Regions from separate parts of the Brachybacterium sp. genome, predicted to be linked through region 2. Evidence: predicted binding sites of a transcription regulator. Region 2 holds the regulator's gene; the other holds the start of a gene.
The links. The regulator LexA, encoded in region 2, represses DNA repair genes until DNA is damaged. The targets are predictions, from matches to a motif close to TCGAACANNTGTTCGA.
Positions count from the first base shown of each region.

Region 1: ACTH43_RS14125 (DUF222 domain-containing protein) is a predicted target of LexA. The motif match lies at 6,606-6,621, and genes of this name have one in related genera.

Region 1 covers NZ_JBQDLF010000039.1:13,840-22,995, reverse strand. Annotated here, with positions in the region: gene glmU (bifunctional UDP-N-acetylglucosamine diphosphorylase/glucosamine-1-phosphate N-acetyltransferase GlmU) at 1-910, opposite strand, end outside; tRNA gene ACTH43_RS14145 (tRNA-Gln) at 972-1,043, opposite strand; gene ACTH43_RS14140 (TetR/AcrR family transcriptional regulator) at 1,303-1,950, shown strand; gene ACTH43_RS14135 (MarR family winged helix-turn-helix transcriptional regulator) at 1,971-2,507, shown strand; gene ACTH43_RS14130 (ABC-F family ATP-binding cassette domain-containing protein) at 2,812-4,695, shown strand; gene ACTH43_RS14125 (DUF222 domain-containing protein) at 4,781-6,481, opposite strand; gene ACTH43_RS14120 (4-(cytidine 5'-diphospho)-2-C-methyl-D-erythritol kinase) at 7,277-8,203, opposite strand; gene rsmA (16S rRNA (adenine(1518)-N(6)/adenine(1519)-N(6))-dimethyltransferase RsmA) at 8,203-9,111, opposite strand; gene ACTH43_RS14110 (TatD family hydrolase) at 9,108-9,156, opposite strand, start outside.
Region 2 covers NZ_JBQDLF010000005.1:42,169-51,324, reverse strand. Annotated here, with positions in the region: gene ACTH43_RS03470 (ATP-dependent DNA helicase) at 21-2,042, shown strand; gene lexA (transcriptional repressor LexA) at 2,086-2,781, opposite strand; gene ACTH43_RS03460 (peptidoglycan-binding protein LysM) at 2,952-3,347, shown strand; gene nrdR (transcriptional regulator NrdR) at 3,376-3,855, shown strand; gene ACTH43_RS03450 (HelD family protein) at 4,070-6,313, opposite strand; gene ACTH43_RS03445 (proteasome assembly chaperone family protein) at 6,467-7,441, shown strand; gene ACTH43_RS03440 (cold-shock protein) at 7,717-7,920, shown strand; gene ACTH43_RS03435 (spermidine synthase) at 8,150-8,992, opposite strand; gene ACTH43_RS03430 (SAV_6107 family HEPN domain-containing protein) at 9,150-9,156, shown strand, end outside.

The DNA of each region.
Region 1 (9,156 bases), on a different contig from region 2:
CGATCACGGCTTCCTCGCCGATGTCGCTCGCACCGTGGAGCTGGACTCCGGGCAGGATGATCGCGTCCTGGCCGATGGAGACATCGGAGTCGATCCAGGTGGTGGCGGGATCCACGATCGTGACGCCGGCGCGCATATGCCGCTCGAGCGTGCGGCGGTTCATCTCCGCGCCGAGCTGGGCGAGCTGGACCTTGTCGTTGACGCCCTCGACCATCATCACGTCCTCGGTGACGACGGCCCGCACGGAGCGGCCGTCCGCCTGCGCGATGGCGAGCACGTCGGTGAGGTACATCTCGCCCTGCGCATTGTCGGTGCCGATGCGTCCGAGCGCGTCACGCAGCACGGCGAGATCGAAGGCGTAGATCCCGGAGTTGATCTCGTCGATCGCGCGCTGCGCGTCGTCGGCGTCCTTGTGCTCGACGATGCCGAGGACCTCGGTGCCGTCCTCGCTGCGCAGGATGCGGCCGTAACCGGTGGGGTCGGGGACGCGGGCGCTGAGCACGGTGGCCGCAGCCCCGGCGCCTTCATGCGCGGCGACCAGGTCGCGCAGGGTCGCCGGATCGAGCAGCGGCACGTCGCCGTAGGTGACCAGCACGGTGCCCTCCGCGGCGGTGACCTGCTCGAGGCCGCACTGGACGGCGCGCCCGGTGCCGGGGATCTCGTCCTGATCGGCGACGGACACCTCGGAGGCGTGCTCCGCGAGGTGCTCGGCGACGCGATCACGCTCGTGACGGAGCACGACCACCAGCTCGCCGGGGCTCGTGCCCTCAGCGGCGGTCACGGCGTGCACCAGCAGAGATCTGCCCCCGATCTCGTGAAGGACCTTGGGCTTTCGGGACTTCATTCGGGTCCCGGCACCGGCGGCCAGAACTATCACGGCGGCGGGGGCAGTGGTCTCAGCGATTCCCACGTCTGCGGCTCCTCGGGATCGACGGGTGAGGTCTGCGGCACCGCCGCAGGGGCGGTGAGCGTTCCGCCATCAGGACTCGAACCTGAAATTTCAGAACCAAAATCTGAGGTGTTGCCGATTACACCATGGCGGATCGCGTCCGGCAGGGCCTGGCGACGAGCCGGCTCCTCAGGGATCCGGAACGGGCACCCAGCGCCACGGACGCGGCCTGATCCTATCGTCCGTGGCGCCCCTCCCGGACCTCGTCGAGTCCATCGGTGGCACAGGTCGCTCTACCGCCTGCGCCGCTCGGCGACCTGCCGAGCGCGACGTCGTGACGTGCCGAATGCGGTATCGCGCCGTGCCGAGTGCGGTATCGCGGCGTGCCGAGAGGGGTGTGGAAGACTCCGACCATGGCGGAGAACGGGGCAGCCCGCGGTCGATCGACCCGGATGACGGGCAAGGAGCGGCGCGAGCAGCTGGTGGCGGTGGGCCGGCAGCTGTTCGCCGAGAAGGGCTTCGACATGACCACGGTCGAGGAGATCGCGGCCCGTGCCAAGGTCTCCAAGCCCATCGTGTACGAGCACTTCGGAGGCAAGGAAGGGCTGTACGCGGTGGTCGTGGACCGCGAGGTCTCCACGCTGCTGGGGGACCTGGAGAGCTCCCTCCAGAATCAGCGGGAGCACCCCCGGGTGCTGATGGAGCGTGCCGCGCTGGCGTTCCTCGCCTACATCGACGAGAACGAGGACGGCTTCCGCATCCTCGTGCGGGACTCCCCCGTCAGCCACACCCTCGGCACCTTCTCCTCCCTGCTGACAGATGTGGCCGGACGCGTCGAGGAGATCCTCGCCGCCCAGCTCACCCTCCATTCGTATCCGCCTCGAGACGCTGCCCTGTACGCGCAGATGCTGGTGGGGATGGTCGCGTACACCGGTCAGTGGTGGCTCGAGACCCGCGAGCCCCAGAAGGAGATCGTCGCGGCACGCATGGTCAATCTGTCCTGGTACGGACTCAGCGCCCTGCAGAAGACCCCGGCTCTGCGCGGCGACACCCACAGCTGAGCGGCACCTAGACTCGGCTCATGCCCCCTATGCCTGAGGACGCCGACGCATGCCGCCACGACGAGGTCGACCGCATCGTCGAAGGCTGGCAGAGGGCACGCGCCGATCTGGACGTCGCACCGCTGGCGGTGTTCTCCCGCATCTCCCGACTCTCGAGGTATCTCGAGGTCGCCCGCCGCAGTGCCTTCACGGACGCGGGCCTCGAGGGATGGGAGTTCGACATGCTCTCCGCGCTGCGCCGCAGCGGCGAGGATGCCCTCTCCCCCGGCGCACTCATGCACGAGACGCTGGTGACCAGCGGCACCATGACGACCCGGATCGACAAGCTGGTCGCACGGGATCTGGTGAGCAAGAACCGCAGCCCGCACGACGGCCGCGCGGTCGAGGTGAGGCTGCGAGCCGATGGCGTCGCCCGGGTCGATGCGGCGATGGAGCGGCTGCTGGACGCGGAGCAGGAGCTGCTCGAGCCGCTCGCCCCCGACGGACGCTCCAGCCTCGCCGACACCCTGCGCTCTCTGCTGCTGACCTTCGAGTCGGAGACGCCCCGCTCAATGTGAGGGCTTCCCGTGCGGTGGCCGTCGACTCTCTCGTCGCCTCCATCAGCACCGCCGCCACCAGCACCGCCGCCACCAGAGTCGTCGACCGGTCCCGAGGCCCTCGGCCGCAATCAGCGCCGCTGACCGCTCCCAGAGCCGTTCACCGCCATCAGGAATTGTGAGCTGCACGATTCTTCGACAGTCCAGGGTCGCCTGAAGCGCCCGAGCACGCGACCGTTGAGGATGTCTGGCCGTTCGCCCCGCCGCCCCGTCTCCCCGCCATTCCGCCACGACCCACCGACACCACTCTTGAGGACTTCATCGCATGGCTCATCTGCTCGGCACCCAATCCCTGCACGTCGCGCTGCCCGACCGCGTGCTGCTGGATGACATCACCGTCGGGATCGACGAGGGCGACCGGATCGGGGTGGTGGGGCGCAATGGTGATGGCAAGTCCACCCTGCTGCGGCTGTTGGCGCGTTTCAGGGAGCCCGACGAGGGCCGGGTCACCGTGCGCGGCGGGGTCCGGGTCGGTGTGCTGAGCCAGCAGGACGAGGCGACAGCCGAGACCAGCGTGCATGAGCGCGTGCTCGGCGATCGACCGGACTACGAGTGGGCCTCGGATCCGCGGATCCGCGATGTGCTCGAAGGACTGCTCGGGGGCATCGACCTGGATGCTCCGCTGACCGATCTCTCCGGCGGCCAGCTGCGGCGCGTCCACCTGGCAGAGCTGCTCGTGGGCGACTGGGACGTGCTCCTGCTCGATGAGCCCACCAACCATCTCGACGTCGAGGGGATCTCCTGGCTCGCGGAGCATCTGCGCCGACGCTGGAGCCCGAAGGATGGCGGGCTGGTGGTGATCACGCACGACCGCTGGTTCCTCGACGCGGTGTGCACCCGGATGTGGGAGGTGCACGACGGGATCGTCGAGCCCTTCGAGGGCGGCTACGCGGCCTATGTGCTGCAGCGCGTCGAGCGGGACCGGCAGGCGGCGACCATCGAGTCGAAGCGGCAGAACCTGATGCGCAAGGAGCTGGCCTGGCTGCGCCGGGGTGCACCTGCCCGGACCGCGAAGCCGAAGTTCCGCATCGATGCCGCCAATGAGCTGATCGCCGGGGAGCCGCCGGTGCGGGACACCGTCGAGCTGACCCAGCTGGCGACCTCGCGGCTGGGCCGCGACGTGATCGATGTGCTCGATGTCGACGCCGGTTATGACGATCTCACCGTGCTGCGCGATGTCACCCTGCATATCGGGCCAGCGGATCGCATCGGCGTGCTGGGCCCCAACGGGGCCGGCAAGTCCACGCTGCTCGCACTGATCACCGGGGACCTCGAGCCGCAGGCGGGCCGGGTCAAGCGGGGCAAGACGGTGACTGTCTGCCAGGTGTCGCAGCGGCTCGAGGGGCTCGAGGAGCATCTGAACTCCAGGGTCAGCGATGTGGTGGCGAAGTACCGCACCACCTTCCGGGCAGGGAAGGACGAGGTCTCCCCCGGACAGCTGCTGGAGCGTCTCGGCTTCACGACGGCGCATCAGAAGGTTCTGGTGGGAGCACTCTCCGGTGGGCAGCAGCGACGCCTGAACCTGCTGTTCACCCTCCTTGAGGAGCCCAATGTGCTCGTGCTCGACGAGCCGACGAACGACATGGACACCGACATGCTCGCTGCCATGGAGGATCTGCTGGACACCTGGCCCGGGCCGCTGATCGTCGTCTCCCACGACCGGTACCTGCTGGAGCGGGTCACCGATATCCAGTACGCGGTGCTCGACGGTGCGGTGAGGCATGTGCCGGGCGGCGTCGAGCAGTACCTCGCGCTGCGGGCAGAGGGCCTGCGTGAGGATGCGGCATCTGGTGGGTCCTCGTCGGCGAAGGGCGCGGCTGGACGCTCTGCGGGAGCGAAGGCTGCGGGGTCGAAATCTGCGGGAGCGAAGTCAGCGGGTGGCTCCGCTGGCGCTGGCGGCGGCGCGTCCGAGTCCGCATCGAATGTGTCGGGGGCGCAGGCTCATACGGCGCAGAAGGAGCTCGGTGCGATCGAGCGGAGGATGAAGAAGCTCGACAAGCAGACGACGTCGCTGCATTCCACACTCGCGGCGCACGACCAGTCCGACTATGTCGGGCTGCAGAAGATCACCGATGAGCTGCGCGCTGTCGAGGCGGAGATCGAGGAGCTCGAGGAGCGCTGGCTGGAGCTGTCCGAGCTGCTCGAGTGAGGGCGGTCCGGAATCCCTGGAGGCCTCGTGCAGGGACTCCTTACAGGCCGTCGATTTACTGGCTGTCGAGTTGCCAGCTGTCGAGCTACCAGCTGTCGATGATGTCGAGGTGCGGAGTGAAGATGTAGTCGGTGCGCCCCTGGAGGAGCCAGTGCCGATTGCGTCGGGCATTGCGAAATCTCGGATGCGGATCGGTGAGATCGAGAGCCCTGCGCTCCACTCGTGCGAAGGCTCGATGGAACGAAGCATTGGGATCCTCTGGACCACCCGGGGGAACGCCCGCGATCGGGTCGCGCCGTTCTTCGTCGGCGCCGGGATGTACTGCGGAGACCGTGTCATCGTCGGGCGCGCCGCTTTCGGGGTCTGACGCATCTCTCATCTGTCGTGCTGACTCGTCCAGGAGTCTGAGCCCGGTGCCGAGGGGGTCGAAGTTGATGCCCCGTCGCCTGGCCTTCTGTCCGTATCGGCTTGTCCACTCGACAGTGCGTCTGACGCCGTTCTCGTCGGTGATGACCCGGGCTCTCTCGCCGGATTCTTCCTTCTGGTTGTCGCCGACGCACACGCCGTTGCCGTTGAGAAGAGAGGTGGGGCCTCCCTGCGACCAGGGAACGATGTGATCGTTCTGCCGGATGTTCGCGTCGCAGTAGGGCGCGCGACAGGTCTGGTGACCCAGGCGAAGGAATCGGGCGAGGGCGGGCGGGAACTCACGGGAGACGGAATCGACGGCGACGAGCTGCCCGTCCTCTGGGTCGAGGTAGAGCCGACGGAGGGCCATGGTCAGATCGGGGTCGTCCACATCTGACGTCGCCGCATCGAGCATCTCCTGGCGGATGTGTTCGTACGGCACCGGGCCGTAGCCCTCGATGGTGGCGGCGTCGGCGTGCTCGGGTGCGAGCAGGGAGCGGTCCGTGATGATGACGGCGATCTCCAGCGTGGAGGGGTCGATCCCTTCTCCGCGTCCGATCAGGGCATCGGCGAAGAGGTCCGCCATGATCTGCTGATGGCCGCGCCGGTCGCCGTGGGCGCGAGCCTTCTCCGCAGCCACCGAGAGCCCTTTGCGGATTCGGGCCCCGTCGAGCGCCGGCAGGTGCGCGGTGACAGTGCACATGCCGTGCTCACCCCGGCGCACAGTGATGCTGCGATCTCGCTTCGCTGTGCGGTGGCGGTCCGCAGCGCCACGAGGGTCCAGTCCGTGCAGCACCTTGGCTGCTTCACCGGCCAACTCTTCAGGGCCGCAGCCATCGAGGTAGGGCAGGTGGGCCGCGAGGATCTCATCGACCTGGGTGCGCTGAGCGGGGGTTGCCGGCCCCATCGTGCGACCCACCTTGTGCGCAGAGGTGGCAAGGATCCGGCCCTGCGCGAGCGCGGTGAGCATGCCGGGCATGGAGAGGACCAGCCGGCGAGAGGAGGACATCGACTGGCCGACGCAGGACTTCGACTGCTTCAGGGCTTTCGATGTCTCCGAGCGTGCGATCTTCACCGCCTGCTTCGGCGTGTCCTCGCGGCGCAGGGAATCTTCCTTGACCACGTGCTCCAGGTGGACCAGCGCCCGTGCCTGCACCGCTGCGATCGCACCGTTCAGATCCTGGACCCGCGCCAGCAGCGAGATGGTCTCGGACGCGGCCAGCTTCTCCAGCGCGAACGACCCGTCCGCACCGATCTCAGCAAGCACGGAACGCACAGCGGTGATGTCGGTGTCACCGATCCACAGCTCTTCGTCGTTCGCGGAGATCGGGAGTGTGCTGCGCCGCCGAATGCGTGCCGCGACGGACCGGGGCCCTGACACCTCCGAGCCCGAGCCCGATCCTTCGCCCGCACCCGCATGGCGAGACGCATCACCAGAAACGCCGCGCCCGGCCTCCTGGGAGTCTGCATCATCACTGTGCGACTGATCTGTCATGGCGCCATTTTCGCACACCTATTCGACGAAAGGAAGGCGCGAGGGAACTCTACCAATCAGTAATCTTGAATTGTGGATAACTGGGAGTGTGGAGGAACCGTCGCGGCAACTGCGAAGTGCGGGAACGGCACTATCCTGCTATTCACGGGCAGCATACGAAGCGGCCAGGCGGCCTCATCGAAGCAGGTCCAGATGTTGTACAACTGAGGGCGCCAAGACACCACATCCACACAGACATTTCCAATCGCTGCTTTCTCTTGCATTATTCACAGACGGAGCCATATAGTCACGTGGGACACGCACGACCGGCGTCCGGACACCGAAATAGCGATCCCTTTACCATCAACTTCGCAATCACAGATCGCACCGAGAGGAACAGCAGGTAGCCGCGGATGACCAGTTTGTCCGCGCTCGATGGGCACCTGGAAGTGCCCCGTACAGAACGAGGTCTCCGGCTACCGGTGGCGATGCTCAGCGCATTGGAAGGTGGCCAGCGCGTCGGAAGGTGGTCAGCGCATTGGAAGGTGGTCAGCGCGTTGGAAAATGGCCAGCGCGTTGGAAGATCGTGAGCCCCATAGAGCCCATGGAGTCCCAGCTCGATCGAGGCCCCGAAACGACGATCTCGCTGCCGGCAGAGTGAAGAGCCCCGACGCATAAGCGCGAGACTCCGTCGCTCGACGCTCAGCTCGCTTCGAGCACGCTCGCCCCCGGCGCGGAACCCCGCGCCACCAGGCAGCTCTCGACGAGTCCATCGCGCATCAGTCCCGCGGCGATTCCTCGGGCCTGCGCTTCGTCCTCGACCAGCACGGCGACCGTCGGCCCTGAGCCGCTGACCAGCGCGGCCGGCGCTCCCAGCCGTTCGGCGGCCTCGACCACCGGCTCCAGGCGCGGATGCAGCGCGAACGCTGCGGCCTGCAGATCGTTGTGCAGGGTATCCGCCAGCAGTTCGAGGTTCGCGCCGCTGAGCGCCTGCAGCTGCCGCTCATCCAGATCCGGCTGCTCGGGCAGTGCACGCCCGTTCGTCAACGAGATCTCGTCGAACTTCCGGAACACCTCCGGCGTCGAGAGGTGACCGCCGGGGACCGCGAGCAGCCAGGTCCATTCGCCATGGGTGAGCACGGTGGTGAGGTCGGTGCCGTTGCCGCGCCCCAGCGCCGTGTGGCCGAGCATCGCGAAGGGGACGTCGGCTCCCAGCTGCGCTCCGAGCTCGCGCAGCTTCTCGCTGCCGAGCCCGGTCCCCCACAGGCGGTCGAGCGCGACCAGCGTCGCCGCGGCGTCCGCCGACCCGCCGCCCATGCCGCCGGCGATCGGCACCTGCTTGTGGATGTGCAGCGCAGCGCCGACCTCCAGAGCGCATTCCTCACGCAGCAGCTGAGCCGCCCGCAGGGCGAGGTTGCTGCCATCCAGAGGGAGCTCTCCGGGGACTTCCGAGGTGAGCTCCAGGCTGAGAGTGCTCGCACGGGTCGCGGTGACCGTCTCGTAGAGGTCGACTGCCTGGAACACCGTGGCCAGGGAGTGATAACCGCGTCCGTCAACCCCGCCCACCATGAGCGACAGATTGATCTTCCCCGGGGCGCGGACGACCACGCGGTCCAGTGCGGACGGCATCAGAGGGCCTCACCCTCGGTCCGTGCCAGCCCCTGTTCCGCCCGGGCGATGGCCCGGAACTGATCGATCTCCAAGGTCTCGCCACGGGCGCCGGGGTCGATGCCGGCGGCGCGCAGGATCTGCTCGGAACGCGGTGCGGTCCCAGCCCAGCCGGCGAGCGCGGCACGCAGTGTCTTGCGGCGCTGGGCGAAGGCGGCATCGATGATCGTGAAGACCGACTCCCGCTCCTCGGCGGTGCCGAGCGGCTGCTCGTGCCGCACCAGCTCCACGAGCGCCGAGTCGACGTTGGGAACCGGCCAGAAGATCTGTCGGGAGATCTTCCCCGCATGCACGGCCCGCCCGTACCAGGCGAGCTTCACGCTGGGGCCGCCATAGGTGCGCGAGCCCGGGCCGGCGATGAGACGGTCCACCACCTCGGACTGCACCATCACGAGGGCCGAGCGGAGGGAGTCGAAGCGCTCGAGCATCGTGAGCAGGATGGGGGTGGCGACGTTGTAGGGAAGATTGGCGACCAGCGCGGTCGGCTCACCCGCTCGGGGCAGCGCAGGCAGCTCGGTCACCTGAAGGGCGTCGTCGTGGAGGAGCTGGAAGCGGTCGTCCTCGACGCCACGGGCACGCAGCGTGAGCGGGAGCAGCTCGGCCAGGCCGCGATCCAGCTCGACGGCGACCACGTCGGCCCCCGTCTCGAGCAGGCCGAGCGTCAGGGACCCCAGTCCGGGTCCTACCTCGAGCACCGCCTGCCCCGGCTCCACGTGGGCACGGCCGACGATGGTCCGCACGGTGTTCGGGTCCATCACGAAGTTCTGCCCGCGCTGCTTCGAGGGCCGGATGCCCGCGGCCTCGGCGAGGTCACGGATATCGCGCGCGGTGAGCAGGAGCCCTGCGCTGGGCGTCGTCTCGCCGCTCATGCCGCCACCTCCAGAGGCCATCGGTAGACATCCTGGGTGGTGGTG
Region 2 (9,156 bases):
GACGCGGATACCCTGACCGGATGACCGCCGCCACCGACCATCCCGCGTCCCCCGCGGCTGGTGAGATCCCCCTGTCCACCTTGATGGACGCCGCCGTGACAGCGATCGGCGGAGCGCCCCGTCCGGGCCAGCAGGCAATGGCGGAGTCCGTGGATCTGGCGATGTCCGGCGGCCGCCATCTGCTGGTGCAGGCAGGCACCGGCACCGGCAAGTCGCTCGCCTATCTGGTGCCGGCCCTGCGTCACGCACTGGTCAGCGGGCGTCCGGTCGTGATCTCCACCGCGACCATCGCGCTGCAGACCCAGATCGTCCGCAAGGACCTCCCGCGCCTGGTCGAGGCGGTGGCCCCGCATCTGTCGCGCACGCCCACCTATGCGCTGCTCAAGGGGCGGGCCAACTATCTGTGCAAGCACAAGATCGCCGGCGGCTATCCGGTCGACGTGGATCCGGGGGCGTTGTTCGCCGAGGCCTCCACCGATCCTGCCCGCACCGGGAGCGAGCGCCTGGGAGACCAGGTGCGGCGCCTGCGCGAGTGGTCGGAGGAGACGGACAGCGGGGACCGAGACTCGCTCCAGGATGCCGTCTCGGACCGCGCCTGGCGCCAGGTCTCCGTGACCGGCAATCAGTGCATCGGCAGCAGCTGCCCGATGGTGGAGGACTGCTTCGCCGAGCGCAGCCGAGAGCTCGCGCGCGAAGTCGACATCGTGGTCACCAACCATGCCCTGCTCGCGATCGATGCTTTCGACAACCACGGGATCATCCCCGACCACGATGTGGTCGTCTTCGACGAGGCGCACGATCTCTCCGCCCGGGTGACCAGCGCCGTCACCGATGTGCTCACCCCCGGCATGCTCCGAGGCACGGTGCGGGACCTGCGTGGCCTCGGGGTGGCCGGGACGGCGCTGGACGACGCCTCCGAAGAGCTGCGCGAAGCCCTCGAGCTGTCTCCCGACGGGCGCGTGATCGGTGATCTCCCGGCGCGGCTCGGGGACGCCGTCACCCAGCTCCGGGTCGAGGCCCGCACCGCCCACTCGGACGCGAAGGATGCGGGGGACGAATCCTCCGCCGGCGCGCGCAAGACGGTTCGCGCCAACCTCCAGGAGATCATCGACGTCTGCGAACGGCTCGCCGCTCCCGATGAGGATGACGTGGTCTCGATCTCGCATTCCCAGGCCACCGGGCGCTCGAGCATCCAGGTGGCTCCGCTGAGCGTCGCGGGTGCGATGCGCGGTGCGATCCTCGAGGACCGCACTGCCGTGCTCACCTCCGCCACCCTGGCCCTCGGGGGCCGCTTCGAACCCGCGGCCGGGGAGGTCGGGCTGGCTCGCGCCGCGCGGATGGACCCGGCGGAGCTGCCGCCGCGGGAGGACGCCAACGCCTGGGCCGCACTCGATGTGGGCAGCCCGTTCGAATATCGCCGGCAGGGGATCCTCTACACCGCTCGTCATCTTCCGCAGCCGGGGCGTGAGGGGCCCTCCACGGCAATGCTCGACCACCTCACGGAGCTGGTCGAGGCTTCTCAGGGCGGTGCGCTGTGCCTGTTCTCCTCGCGGCGGGGAGCTGAGCTCGCCGCCGAGCATGTGCGAGCTCGGCTCGACCTGACGATCGCGGTGCAGGGAGAGGACTCGATGGCGAACCTGGTGCGCACCTTCCGTGACGAGGAGGATGCGAGCCTGTTCGGAACCCTCACCCTGTGGCAGGGCGTGGATGTGTCCGGACGTTCGCTGCGCCTGGTCACCATCGACCGGATCCCCTTCCCCCGGCCTGATGATCCGCTCACCGCAGCCCGCCAGGAGCGGATCGGACAGCGGGGCGGGAACGGCTTCATGTCGATCTCGGCCCAGCATGCGGCCCTGCTGCTGGCACAGGGGGCCGGGCGGCTCATCCGCTCCACGGCGGACCGCGGGATGGTCGCGGTGCTGGATCCGCGTCTCTCGACCGCTCGCTACGGCGGCTATCTGCGGGAGTCGATGCCCCCGCTGTGGCCGACCACGGACCCGGAGGTCGCGCTCAGCGCGCTGCGTCGCCTCTCCGAGAGCTGACGCAGGGCGTCGCTGCAGCCCCGGCACCGGATCGAGCGGGGGCTCAGATCGCGCGCAGCACCGCCACGATCTTCCCGAGAATCTCGGCATGGTCGCCCAGGATCGGTGCGAAGGCCGGGTTGTGCGGCATCAGCCAGACGTGATCGTCGCGCTGCACGAACGTCTTGACGGTGGCCTCGCCATCGATCATCGCCGCGACGATCTCGCCCTTCTCCGCGGTGTTCTGCGAGCGGACGACCACCCAGTCGCCGTCACAGATGGCGGCGTCGATCATCGAATCCCCGACCACCTGGAGCAGGAAGAGGTCGCCGTCGCCCACCAGACGCTGGGGAAGGGTGAAGACATCCTCGATCTGCTCCTCGGCGGTGATCGGTACACCGGCGGCGATCCTCCCCAGCAGTGGCACCGTCACGGAGTTCGGGCTGAGCTCGGTCACCGGCAGGGGCGCGGGGGCGTCATCCGCCTCTGGCATCACGACCTCCATCGCCCGCGGGCGCTTGGGATCGCGGCGCAGGAAGCCCTTGCGTTCGAGCGACTGCAGCTGATGGGCCACCGACGAGGAGGAGGTCAGCCCCACGGCATCGCCGATCTCGCGCATGGTGGGCGGATAGCCGTGTGAGGCGACCGCCGCGTTGATCGTCTCCAGGATCAGCCTCTGCCGCCGGCTGAGCCCCTCGGTGCGCTCATCGGCGGGAGCCTCGCCGCGGGACCGGATCGGCTTGGGGGTGCTCGGCGTCATCGTGAGGCCTCCTGGCGTCGTCTGTCGGACCCTCGCGGTTCCGTATGTGGTGTGACCCAGCGTAGGGCGGCGTGAGGCAGAAGCCAAACATGTGTTCGATGTTTCCCTTGCGTGTCGCCGGAACGTCGGGCTACAGTCGCACATACATTCGATCGAACAGGAGTTCGGATATGAATACTGGAACCGCCACGGTCCTCTCTCTTCCGGCGCAGCGCGAGCAGCGCGTCGAGGGTGCAGATCGAGCACGCGTTCGACTCGTCCCCACCCGTCGGGGACGCTTCCTCCTCGCTGGCCTCGCCTTCCTGCTGGGACTGCTCGTGGCTGCCGCCGTGCTGCTGACGGTGGATCTTCCTGCGGCGCTGGCAGGGACCGACTCCCAGCAGCCCGTCACCATCACGGTCGAGGCGGGAGACACCCTCTGGGGCTATGCCGAGGAGTTCGCTCCGGAGGCCATGAGCGAGCAGGAGTTCGTCGCTGAGGTGCGTACCCTCAACCACCTGCCCACCGGCCGTGTGACCGCGGGCCAGCAGATCGAGCTGCCCGTCTCAGGGGATGCGATCCGCTGAGCGGATCCGATGCCGGTACCCTGAGTGGATGCACTGTCCGTTCTGTCGCCACTCCGATTCGCGTGTCGTCGACTCGCGCACGTCCGATGACGGTGCGACGATCCGTCGGCGCCGCCAGTGCCCCAACTGCTCGCGGCGCTTCTCCACCTCGGAGACCGCGTCGCTGTCGGTTCTCAAGCGCTCCGGGGTCAGCGAACCGTTCAGCCGGGCGAAGGTGATCTCCGGAGTACGGAAGGCATGCCAGGGGCGTCCGGTCAGCGACGGCCAGCTGGCCATGCTCGCCCAGCGGGTCGAGGAGAACATTCGCTCGAGCGGGCTCGCGGAGATCGATGCCCATCAGGTCGGCCTGTCGATCCTGCAGCCCCTCCAGGAACTGGATGTCGTGGCCTATCTGCGCTTCGCGAGCGTGTACCAGGCGTTCGACTCGCTCGAGGATTTCGAGGCCGCCATCGCACGTCTGCGTGCCGAGGGCCTGCATGGGGCGGGTGTCGAGGAGACCTCCGTCTGAGCCGAGCTGAGCGGGATCGCAGGGATGCATCCGCCGCCGGATCGTGCGGGTTTCGTAGATTTTGTGGATCTGGCGCTTGAGCACCTGTTCCTGTGCTTAAGATATCCCTCGTGCGCTCTTGCAGCGCACACCTGATCGGCGGTCGTGGAGGGGAAGCCACGGCCGCCGATCCTCGTCTGCTGGACGGTCAGCGGGTGAGCGGACGGGGTGGTCCTCAGCCGGCCATGCCGGCAGGAAGTGCGCGCGCATGGACCACTCCGAGATGCTGGGTGGATCGGCTCATCGCCACGTAGAGATCCCCGGCCCCGTGGGCGTCGATCAGCTCAGCGGGCTCCACCAGCACGACAGCATCGAACTCGAGCCCTTTGGCGTCCTGCGCCGACATGACGGCGATCTCGTCGTCCACGCCCGCGGATCCCACGCCCACCTTCGGCAGCCCACTGCGGGAGCGGAGCTCGGCGGCGATCGCGGAGATGCGCTCGTCGGCCACGATCACGGCGAGACGTCCCAGTCGCTCCTGGTGCACCGTCACCACCGCGTCAGCGGTCCGGGCGGTGAGCGAGGACTCCTCGGTGCGCTCGATGCGGGGATCACGATCTCCCTCGCGCACCGAGCTCACCTCTGTCACCGGCAGGTTGTGCGCGCGGGCCATCGCCACCGCACGGTCCATGATCCGGCTCGGGGTGCGGTAGTTGACCGTGAGGTGCTCGATCTGCAGGCGATCCTGGATATAGGGCGAGAGCGCGGCCGACCAGGAGTCGGTGCCGCCGGCGGAGGAAGTCTGCGCGACATCCCCGACCACCGTGAATGACTTCGTGGGCGCACGCCTCATGAGCGCGCGCCAGCTCATGGGCGAGTGCTCCTGGGCTTCGTCGACCACGACATGCCCGTACGTCCAGCTGCGCTCCGAGGAGGCGCGTTCGGCGAGGGTCCGCCCGTCTCTGACCTGACTGACCTGGTCTGCGAGGTCCTCGGCCCGGATCATCCCGGAGGTGTCGACGTTCTCGATGACCCTGCGGGCGTAGTCGACGTCGGCCTTGCGGCGCTCGGCATCGTCGCGGGCCCGCGCCTCGGCCGGTGCGGAGTCCTCTCCGAGGAGCTCCGCGACCTCGTCGAGCAGGGGGACGTCCTCGACGGTCCAGGGTGCATCCTTGGGCCGCACCAGGAGCTCGACCCGGTCTGCGAGGCTGTGGGGGGCGACCGCCCGCAGACGCTCGGGGCGGGAGAACAGGATCCGGAGGAATCCCTGCGGGGTGTAGGGGAGCCAGGCCAGGTTCAGCTGACGCTTGACCTCGGGGTCGTTGCGGAGATCTGCGAGCAGGTCCGCCCGATCTTCGGGGATCACGGTGTGGCCCTGGCTGCGGAGCGATTTCTCGTACTTGTCCACGAGCCGGTCCATCGCAGCGCGCACGAAGACGGCGCGCGCGGAGTTGTGCGGCTTGTGAGTGGCGCGAGCTTCCCTGCGCGCGGCGCGGATCACCTCTCGGGTCAGCGTGATGGGGGTGCCGTCGATGCGCAGCTGGACGTCCTCCTGAGGGACCACCTGACGCTGCTTGACCGCTCGCGAGAGCAGCTCGGCCATCGCGCTGTCGCCCTTGAGACGTGCCACCTCGTCGTCATCGTGCAGGAAGGTCTCCACCCCGGGGAACAGCTCGCCGGGGGTGAGCATCACCACCCCGGACTCGCCGAGGCTCGGCAGCACCCGCTCGATGTACCGCAGGAACCCCGGCGTCGGCGCCATGATCAGCACACCCGTGTGCTCCAGGCGGCGACGATGGGTGTAGAGCAGGTAGGCGGCGCGGTGCAGGGCGACCGCGGTCTTGCCGGTGCCGGGGCCGCCCTGGACCACCATCACCCCGCGGTTCTCGGAGCGGATGATCCGGTCCTGCTCGCCCTGGATGGTCGCGACGATGTCCCCCATGCGCCCGGTGCGCTTGCCGGAGACCGCGGCCAGCAGTGCGCCCTCGCCCTGGAGGACCACGTCGTGGTCGGGATCATCCAGGACGGTCTGGTCCAGGACGTCGTCCTCGAGACCGATCACGGTGCGACCACGATTGATCAGATGACGGCGCAGCCGCACCTCAAGCCGCTCGGTGCTGGTCGCGCGGTAGAACGCGGCCGCAGCCGGGGCGCGCCAGTCCACCAGCAGCTGCTCGCGCTCCGCCGTGAACAGACCGATGCGGCCGATGTAGTGGCGGGCGGTGTCATCCATGTCCAACCTTCCGAAGACCACGCTGCGGGCGACCGAGCGCAGCAGCGCCAGACGGTCCTCGTACAGCGCCATGAACGAGTCCCGTTCTGAGCGGTTCTGGTGGGTCGAGGCGTGCTGAGATCCCTGGATCTGATCCAGGTTGCTCTCGACCTGGAGCATCAGCTCGTCGAGTCGTGTGTAGAGCCGGTCGGCATACGCCTGCTCGCGCGCGATCTCCCGGGCGATCTGTCCCTCAGCGTCGTCCACAGCTCTGCCTCTCCACCTTTGCGTCCTCGCGCCGCGCCTTCACCGGGCGGACCCCGGGTCGGCGAAGCACGGTGGTCCATTATGGTGGACGGGCCTGGGTGCGCGTGCCATCAGGTCACCAGCATCCAGACGGCCGCGAGGGAGGAGACCGCGATGCGCGACCCCCGAGATCTCTACCGCTTCGAAGCCACCGAAGTGCTCGAGGCCGTTCCGCGATCGGGCCTCACCCTGGTCCACGCCCTGCCGGGGATGGTTGATGCGGGCAATGCCTGCCGCATCGCGGCGACCTATCTGCGTGACGAGCTGCGCCATCTGCGACTGGTGTCCTTCGACACTGATGAGCTGCTGGACTACCGAGGTGCCCGCCCCCGCGCGACCTTCGACGGCACTTCCTACGTGGATGTCGAGCTGCCTGAGCTGACGCTGTCGCTGATGTATGACGAACGTGATCGTCCCTTCCTCTTCCTCGACGGCCCGGAGCCGGATCTCCAGTGGCGCCGGCTGTCGGAGGCGTTGATCGATCTGGTCGAGTTCTTCGATGTGGAGCGGGTGGTGGGCATGCAGGCGGTGCCGATGGCGGTCCCGCACACCCGACCTATCGGTCTGTTCGCCCATGCGAACGACCCCGCGCTGTTGGGTCGGCCGAACACTCGCCCCACGCCAGCGCCCGGCACCGCTCCGGAGAGCGGGGACGAGGAGCCCGGCGAACTGATCATCCCGGCCGCGTTCAGCGCTCTGCTGGAGCACCGGCTGGGGCGGGCGGGCCATCCGGCGATGGGCTATGCGGCACAGGTGCCGCACTACCTCACGCGCACCGATTTCCCGGCTGGCGCGCTGGCGCTGCTGCGCCGTGTCAGCGAAGCGGCTGAGCTCGATCTTCCGCTGGTGCACCTCGGTGACCTCACCGATGCGGCCACGGTCGCGCTGCAGGGGACCCTCGCCCAGAACTCGGAGGTGCGCCAGATCGTCAGCGCCCTCGAGGAGCAGTACGACGCGATGAGCGAGAGCGACCAGTCGCCGCTCGCGACCACGATGGATCTCCCGACCGCGGAGGAGATCGGCGAGCATTTCGAGCGCTTCCTCGCCGACCACGACGGGAATTCCCCGGACGAGCCGTTCCCCGGCTGAGAGCCGCGTCCCGCGCGTAGCAGATGCCACCTCGTGACCCAGTTCGTTACGTCTTCGTGATCACGTCTTGCCCCAGTCCGTGTGAACCGGGCCACGGTCGTGACAGAATGGCGGCGTTGCGGTGATGCAGGTCCAGCAGGACAGTCCGACGACGGTGCCTCGGCACAGCAGTACGGCATGCACCAATGCGCCACCCGCTTCGGCGGGGGACGGCTTCACGCGGCACCGCGATCGCGTCGTGCGATCGATGAAGGACGACACAGAAGGTGACAGGTATGGCACAGGGCTCGGTCAAGTGGTTCAACGCCGAAAAGGGCTTCGGATTCATCGAGATCGACGGAGGCGGCGCAGACGTCTTCGTTCATCACAGCAAGATCGACATGGATGGCTACCGCGCGCTCGACGAAGGTCAGCGCGTGGAGTTCGAGGTCACTCAGGGAGACAAGGGCCCGCAGGCCGAGCAGGTCCGCCCGGTCTGACCGACGGCGTCCCCGCGAAACTCTCACGGACCGGGCAGGAGCATTGCGCTCCTGCCCGGTTCGCTGTCATCTGGGCGGGGCCGCACGCCTGCGGGCAGGTCAGGGCCCTGGGCGCCTCATCGGCCCCGAGTGCCTCCGGCAGTCGCGCGTACGTCGCGCAGCTCCGAGCGCGTCCGGCAGTCGCGCCTACGTCCGGCAGCTCCGCGTGCGTCAGGCGGCCCAGACCACGTCAGGCCGCCCCGAGCACCCGTCCGGCCCGGGCGAGGGCGTCGACCTGCGTCGAGCGGGCCAGACGCACCGAGACGGCATCGGAGCGCAGATCCCGGTCGATGGCCTCAGGAAGCGGCCGACGTGAGGCGAGCAGAACGCAGTTCCCCCGCCGCTTGCCCGAGAGGTGCGCCGGCTCGGCGATGACGCCGACATGCGGGAACACAGCGGACAGAGTGGCGACCTCGTCGGCCATCAGCCCGGTCCCGGGCGGGGCGGCGCAGTTGGCCAGGTAGATGCCGCCATTGCGGAGCACCCGGTCCGCGTGCTCTGCGGCCTGGACCGTGATGAGCTCCGGCGGCGTGAGCGAGCCGGAGAACACATCCCGCACCAGCACGTCGAAGCGGTCCTCGCGCCAGGAGGTCAGGGCGCTGAAGGCATCCTCGGTGCGCACTCGAAGCTGTGGGGAGCGGGGGAGGTCGAACCAGATCCGCACGTGCTGCGCGAGCAGCTCGTCGATCTCCACCACGATCTGGCGTGAGCGCGGATGCCGGGAGGCGATCGCCCGTGGCAGAGAGCAGCCGCCGCCGCCGAGATGCGCGAGCTGGATCGCTGGCCCGGTGCCTGCGCTCTCATGGCCCTCGAGATGTCGGTCGATCACCAGCAGCATCCACCGCATGTACTCGAAGACCAGGTGCTCGGGGTCCGGGTGGAGGTGCGAGGAGGGGACCCCGTTGACATCCAGCAGGACCGATCCATCGTTCTCGAGGGTCAACCGGGCGCTCCCGGTGGAGATGGGGATCAGGGCATCGAGCGGTCCGAGCTGCTCGAAGGCAGCGCGGCGCGAGCGGTCACGTCGGGACATCGCCCCACTCTAGGAGATCGTCGACCGTTCCTCCCCAGTGGCCGGTGGTCCACAGCAGCCCCGGCGCGGCGTCGAATGTCACACCCCGCCTCTAGCGTTCTCGGTACCAGGGCGATGCAGGAAGCGCCGTCCGCCGTGCACCAGGAGGAGGAGCCCGATGACAC